2 regions of the Mesorhizobium sp. M0862 genome follow, and region 2 is predicted to be linked to the other one. Evidence: predicted binding sites of a transcription regulator. Region 2 holds the regulator's gene; the other holds the start of a gene.
The links. Region 2 encodes LexA, which represses DNA repair genes until DNA is damaged. Its sites were predicted from a motif close to TGTTCNNNNTGTGTTCNG; they were not measured.
Positions count from the first base shown of each region.

Region 1: NKI15_RS00670 (YifB family Mg chelatase-like AAA ATPase) is a predicted target of LexA. The motif match lies at 1,782-1,799, and genes of this name have one in related genera.

Region 1 covers NZ_JAMYOJ010000001.1:118,686-122,101, reverse strand. Annotated here, with positions in the region: gene NKI15_RS00680 (glycosyltransferase family 2 protein) at 1-500, opposite strand, end outside; gene NKI15_RS00675 (glycosyltransferase) at 577-1,641, shown strand; gene NKI15_RS00670 (YifB family Mg chelatase-like AAA ATPase) at 1,894-3,416, shown strand, end outside.
Region 2 covers NZ_JAMYOJ010000031.1:40,289-43,704, reverse strand. Annotated here, with positions in the region: gene NKI15_RS29390 (ComEC/Rec2 family competence protein) at 1-1,513, shown strand, start outside; gene lexA (transcriptional repressor LexA) at 1,507-2,289, opposite strand; gene NKI15_RS29380 (GntR family transcriptional regulator) at 2,495-3,259, opposite strand.

The sequences.
Region 1 (3,416 bases), on a different contig from region 2:
GCGATACGGGTGTGGCTGAGATGCGCTCTCACATGGCATTCTATGAAGTCAGGATGCCAAGCATCGTCACCGTCAAGAAAGGAGATCAGGGGTCCGGCCGTCGCGTCAAGCCCGGTCATCATTGTTGCCAACTGCCCGCCATTTTGCAGTCGGGGCAGAAAGCGGAAACGACTGTCGCCAAGCTGGGACAGACACTCTTCAATCCTTCGGCGGGAACCGTCAGTCGAAAAATCATCGACCACCACGCACTCGAACGCAGTGTATGTCTGCGCCGCTACGGATCGGATCGCAGTGTCGATGAATGCCTCTTGATTGAAACAGCCTACGCAAACGGATACGGTTGGTAGCGCGATGTGAGAACCAGCTCCGCTTGGGACGATGTTTTCTTTCAAGAGGCGCTTCTCCGTACACCAGATTTGATCGCCTGAGATATTCCGTCGATCAAATGGCGGTGTTTCTTTGCCAAATTTCTCTCTATCGAAGCGAGTTTTTCTCCGCACTCAAGATCGCAATTGCCGCATGTTGACCCTACAGCACGGGTATCGCCCTCCTACCAAATTCGAGATTGTCAGAGCCATGCTGCGTCATGGCCACAACCTCAGAAAAGGGCACCCTTCCGCGAAGTCGCAACCTGCTCTTCAGGCCAGTTTGCTGTCGGACGATCCGTTCATATCCTATTCGGGAATGTCCGGTACGCCGCTCGGATTAGCAAGTCATATGCCTTTCCGTCCACGCAGCCACCGCGCCTGGTTTCTCATCTCGCCAACCTGGTCCATCGAAAACAGTGCTAGCGTCAAAACCATCCGGACCTATGCCGTTCTGCATAGACTCAAGAACCCCCGTCACTCGCTAATCTTCCTATCCAACACTCAGGCAGAGGCTGATCTGTTGAACCAGTCCGGCGAGGCCGCCGTCCTGCACAACAAGACGTCAACAACCTCCGAACACATATTCAGGCCTCTCGATGACGTCCCTGTAGAATTTGATGCAATCTACAATGCGCAGCTGGCTCCGTGGAAGCGCCATGACTTGTCGCTTGGCATCCAGCGTTGCGCATTTGTCTTCTATCGAGATTCAAGCGGATCCTCCACGACGGAGTCGGAAAGAGCGCGAATAAATCGGCATAGGGAGCTCGCGCCGCATCACGTCTTTATCAACGAGTTTGACGGCACCGGCAAGCCTGTCCGATTGGCACCGGCTCAGGTGAACACGCATCTAAATCGTGCAGCCGTGGGAATCTGTCTCTCTCACCTGGAAGGACCAATGTTCGCCAGCACGGAATATCTTCTCGCGGGCCTTCCAGTGGTCACGACGCCGAACCGTGGTGGCCGAGACCTTTATCTGGATGCCGACTATTCGCTTACAGTTCCACCCGATCCTCGATCCATCGCGGAGGCTGTCTTGGCACTGAAGGAGCGGCGAATACCCCGGGCTCATATTCGTACGCAAACTTTGAAACGAGTTGAACGGGACCGCGGGCGGTTCATAGACCTTGTAAATGAGATTTTTCTGGAAAGCGGCTCTTCGCGCCGGATCGCCATGCCCTGGCCTTTCCGATATCCTGTCATGGAGTGGCTTCCACCCCAAATCGCAATCGATCGATCCCTTTCAGGTGCGGTCGATGCCTTCGTCACCGCTTAGACGGCAACAGCCTCGGATTGCCGGAGGAACTCTGTCGCCCTTGTTAAACGCGGTCGAGGAGGCGGAGCAGCCGTTCCATTTTGCTTGACCATCTTCCTTTTTTGCAACCGGCACAGCGCGCTGCAGCCACCACGAATGCATGTTCCTGTAATGTTCTTGCCTTGGCCTGAAATCTATGGTTGTCTTGTCCTGACGTCGCTCGCGGTCTGAACCACAAGGCCGAGGCGAGCCGATATCCGGGGGCAGAGCAAGATGGTGGCGCGGGTTCGCACGGTTGCTTTCCAGGGCATCGAGGCCGTACCGGTCGATGTCCAGGTGATGATCGCGCCGGGCAAGGTCGGCATGCAGATCGTCGGGCTGGCCGACAAGGCGGTGGCCGAAAGCCGCGAGCGCGTGCAGGCGGCACTGCATGCGTCGGGGCTGTCGATGCCGTCGAAGAAGGTGACGGTCAACCTGGCGCCTGCCGATCTTCCCAAGGAAGGGAGCCATTACGACCTGCCGATCGCGCTCGGCCTGATGGCTGCACTCGGCGCCATTCCGGGCGACATGCTGGCCTCCTATGTCGTGCTCGGAGAATTGTCGCTCGACGGCACCATTGCCACGGTGGCCGGCGCGCTGCCGGCGGCGATCGGCGCCAATGCCGAGGGAAAGGGCCTGATCTGCCCGTTCGGCTGCGGGCCGGAAGCGGCCTGGGCGGGCAAGGATTTCGACATATTGGCGCCGCGCAGCCTGATTGCCATCGCCAATCATTTTCGCGGCACGCAGGTGCTGTCGCGGCCCGAGCCCGGCATCCATGTCTCGGCCCGCGACCTGCCCGACCTTTCAGACATCAAGGGCCAGGAAAGCGCCAAGCGGGCGCTGGAAGTGGCGGCGGCCGGCGGCCACAATCTGTTGATGGTCGGGCCTCCCGGCTCGGGAAAATCGATGCTGGCGCAGAGGCTGCCTTCAATTCTGCCGCCACTGGCACCGAAGGAACTTCTTGAAGTCTCGATGATCGCCTCGGTGGCCGGCGAGCTCGGCGAAGGCAAGCTCACCGACCGGCGGCCGTTCCGCGCCCCGCACCATTCGGCCTCGATGGCGGCAATGGTCGGCGGCGGCATCAGGGCGCGGCCGGGCGAAGTATCGCTTGCCCATAACGGCGTCCTGTTCCTCGACGAGTTTCCCGAATTCACGCCGCAGACCTTGGATGCACTGCGCCAGCCGCTGGAGACCGGCGACTGCATGATCGCGCGCGCCAACCACCGCGTCACCTATCCGGCGCGCATCCAGCTGGTGGCGGCGATGAACCCGTGCCGTTGCGGCATGGCCGGCGAGCCCGGCTATCGCTGCCTGCGCGGCGAGCGCTGCCGCACCGACTACCAGGCGCGCATTTCCGGCCCGCTGCTCGACCGCATCGATCTCAGGATCGAGGTGCCTGCGGTCTCGGCCGCCGACCTGATCCGGCCGGATCGGGCGGAGAAAAGTGCCGCCGTTGCGCAGCGCGTCGCGCGCGCCCGCACCATCCAGCGCGAACGGTTCGAGCGGCTCGGCGTGACCAGCGCGACCACCAACGCGCATTGCTCGCCGTCTGTTATCGAAGACATCGCCGCGCCGGACGCAGCCGGCCTGTCGCTGCTTAAAGACGCCAGCGAGAAACTCGGCTTTTCGGCGCGCGCCTATCACCGCGTGCTTAAAGTGGCGCGCACACTGGCCGACCTCGACGCCAGCGAAACCGTCGGCCGCATTCACCTGGCCGAGGCGATTTCCTACCGCATGATGTCGGAGCGGGTGGCGCA
Region 2 (3,416 bases):
GTTGATTGTCGGGGTGCGCGCCGGCATCCCGGACGAGGTCAACGAAGCGATGCGGCGCACCGGCATCTACCACATCATCTCCATCTCCGGCCTGCACATGGCGCTGGTTGCCGGCACCATCATGGCGTTGCTGCGTGGCGCCTTTGCGCTGTTTCCCGATTTCTCTTCGCGCCGGCCGGTGAAGAAATATGCGGCCGCGGCAGCGCTTGTCTCGATCGCCGCCTATCTCGTTATTTCAGGCGTCGTGGTTGCCGCCGAGCGCAGCTTCATCATGCTGGCGGTCATGCTTGTCGCCGTGCTGTTTGATCGCGCCGCACTCACCATGCGCAATCTGGCGATCTCCGCCATTGCCGTCATCCTGGTGTCGCCGCACGAGGTGGTCGGTCCCAGCTTCCAGATGTCGTTTGCCGCCACTGCCGCCCTTGTCGGCGCCTATGCCGGCTGGGCCGATTACCGCGCCGACAAGGTGAGAACGCCGCCGGCAAAGCGCTCCTTCGTCGGCTTCCTGTCGCGAAAATTCGCGCTGGCCATGGGCGGCCTCGCAATGACCTCGATCATCGCCGGCAGTGCAACCTTGCTGTTCGCCATCTGGCATTTTCAGCGTGTGTCGCCGCTCAGCCTGATCGCCAATCTGGCCGTGATGCCGATTGTTTCGTTGATCGTCATGCCCTTTGCCGTGCTCAGCGCACTGGCGATGCCGTTCGGCGCCGACGGGCCGTTCCTCTATGTGATGGGCAAAGGTCTGATGGCGATGATCGCTATATCGGCCTGGATTTCCGAGCGCTCGCCGGTCGACGCCGTCGGGCTGATCTCCATCCGCTCGGTGCTGTTAGTGGCGGTCGCCCTCGTCATCGCCACCATGGCCACCACCTGGCTCAGGTTGGCGGCCGTGCCTTTCGCGCTGGCCGGCCTGTTGACGGTGCCGCAGGTGCTTACGCCAGACGTGCTCATATCCGAGGATGCGCATCTGGTGGCCATGCCGATCGGTGGCGGCGAACTCGCCCTCAACCGCGAACGCTCCAACGAATTCACCACGGACAATTGGAAACGGGCGCTGCGGGCCGAAACCATTATCCCACCTGAGATTTTCGAGGCAACAGATACGCGGTTCGATCTCGATCCGCTCGATCTGCCGCCCGGCTCGCCCTTCTATTGCACCGGCGATCTCTGTATCGCCCGGCACCCTTCCGGAGCCATTGTAGCGCTTGCGAAAGACCGCAAGACGGCGCGGCCGGCCTGTGCCTTCGCGAGCCTGATCGTCATCGATGACGCCACCGCTTACAATCCGTGCCGCGACCCGCTGGTGCTGGTCGTGACGAAGAAACAGCTGGCCCGCGACGGCAGCGCCGCCGTCTTCTTCGATCCGCAATCGGCAGCTGCAGCGCCAACCATCCGCTTCGCCGTCGACAAGCCGTATCGCCCCTGGCACGAGCAACGCCGCTTCTCCCGCGAAGCGCGCGGCCTGCCGCCTTACAACCAGCGTGAAAAGTACAAACCCAAGCCGGCTCAGTAGCGCCGGATCAATCCGACAAGCTTGCCCTGCACCTTCACCCTGTCCGGTCCAAAAATGCGGGTCTCGTAGGCCGGGTTGGCGGCTTCCAGGGCGATCGAGGCGCCCTTGCGGCGGAAGCGTTTCAGGGTCGCTTCCTCATCGTCGACCAACGCCACCACGATCTCGCCGGGGCTGGCTGTGTCGGCATTGCGGATGATGACCGTGTCGCCATCGAAAATGCCGGCCTCGATCATCGAATCGCCCTTGACCTCGAGCGCGTAGTGTTCGCCGCCCATGATCATATCGGGCGGCACCGAGATCGAATGGGTCTGATGCTGGATGGCGTCGATCGGCACGCCGGCGGCGATGCGTCCCATAACCGGGATTGAAATCGCGGAAACGGCATCGTCATTGCCGGCCGACATCGAACGCGACGGCGAGCCCGGCTTGATCTGGCGGCCGAGACCGCCTTGGCCCAACGCGCCTTGTCCTTGGCCGCCTTGCCCTTGGCCGGTTTGACCAAGACTGCCCTGAATGACGCTCGGCGAAAACTTCCTCGCCGCATTGAGGCCTGGTGCGATCGAGTCGGGCAGCCGCAGCACTTCCAGCGCGCGCGCCCGGTTCGGCAGCCGGCGAATGAAACCGCGCTCCTCAAGCGCCGTGATCAGGCGGTGGATGCCGGACTTGGAGGCGAGGTCGAGCGCTTCCTTCATCTCGTCGAAGGACGGCGGGATTCCGCTCTCCTTCAGGCGTTCATGGATGAACATCAGAAGCTCATGTTGTTTGCGCGTCAGCATCGCGGCCCCCAAGGGTTCTGAAACCAGAATCAGAAAAAACAAACCCAGAACAAACACTATCTGTTCCAGTTGTGTTCCGCAACCTTTTAAAGTTTAATGAATGTGTTGACGTTTTGTTCAGCGTAACGTTCGGCGCTGCGAGCGCCGCCTGCGCCCAGTTGCCAGCAACGGGGTGAAACGAAGACAAAGTGCCCTGCGTCGTCGGCTACGATCGCCGCTTCCTTTTCGGACGGGGCTGCGCAGCATCCGCGCGGGGTTCTCTCTGGGCATAGACCCGCAGCGTGTAGCCGATGTGAGCGGTCATCAGAGTTTTCGCACGTTCGACGTCGCGATCGAGGGCCGCTTCCATCAGGGCGGTATGGTGTTCGATCGCCACGGCGTCGCGCAGGGCCGCCACGGCCTTCCGGTGTCCGTCCGTGCGGCCGGCGGCGGCGCGCAGCGTCGGGGCCAGACCCAGAAAGCGGTGATGGCGATGCAATTGGTCGGAAATCGTTGCATTGAAGCGCAGCAGCCAGCTGGATGTCGCGGCACTGAGCAGCGCCGCATGGAAGGCATCGTGTTTTTCGTACCACGCGTCGACCGCATCATCCGATGGATCGTCGAGAACAGACCCGCACCGTGAGAGACGATAGTGGGCGGCAACGACCGCGTCTTCCCACTCACGGTCGCCCTTCTCGATCGATTCCACCAGCAGGGGCAGTTCGACCACCAGCCGCGCACGTGCCAAATCCTCGAGCTCCGCCCGAGAGACGGGAGCGACCGCAAACCCGCGGTTGCTGATGGCGGTCACAAGCCGTTCCGCCTCCAGCCGCGACAGCGCCTCGCGCAACGGCGTCCAGCCGATGCCGTAGGTGTTGCGCAGCGTGCTCAGCTTCAACGGCGCGGCAGGCGCCAGCCGGGTCGCAAGAATATCGCGCCTGAGCAGGCGATAGGCCACTTCCGTCTTCGAGGTCTGCTCGTCATCCAGCATCGTGATCCATCAGACATAAACGCTCGGGCGGATCATTATATATCAAAGCCTTTCAATGGGTGAATTATATATAATGTTTGACAGTTCAAGGGCGACCACTCAAGATCGCCGGCATGTTTGGGCGGCAGGCTCCGCCGCGCGCGTTTGTCCATGGAGG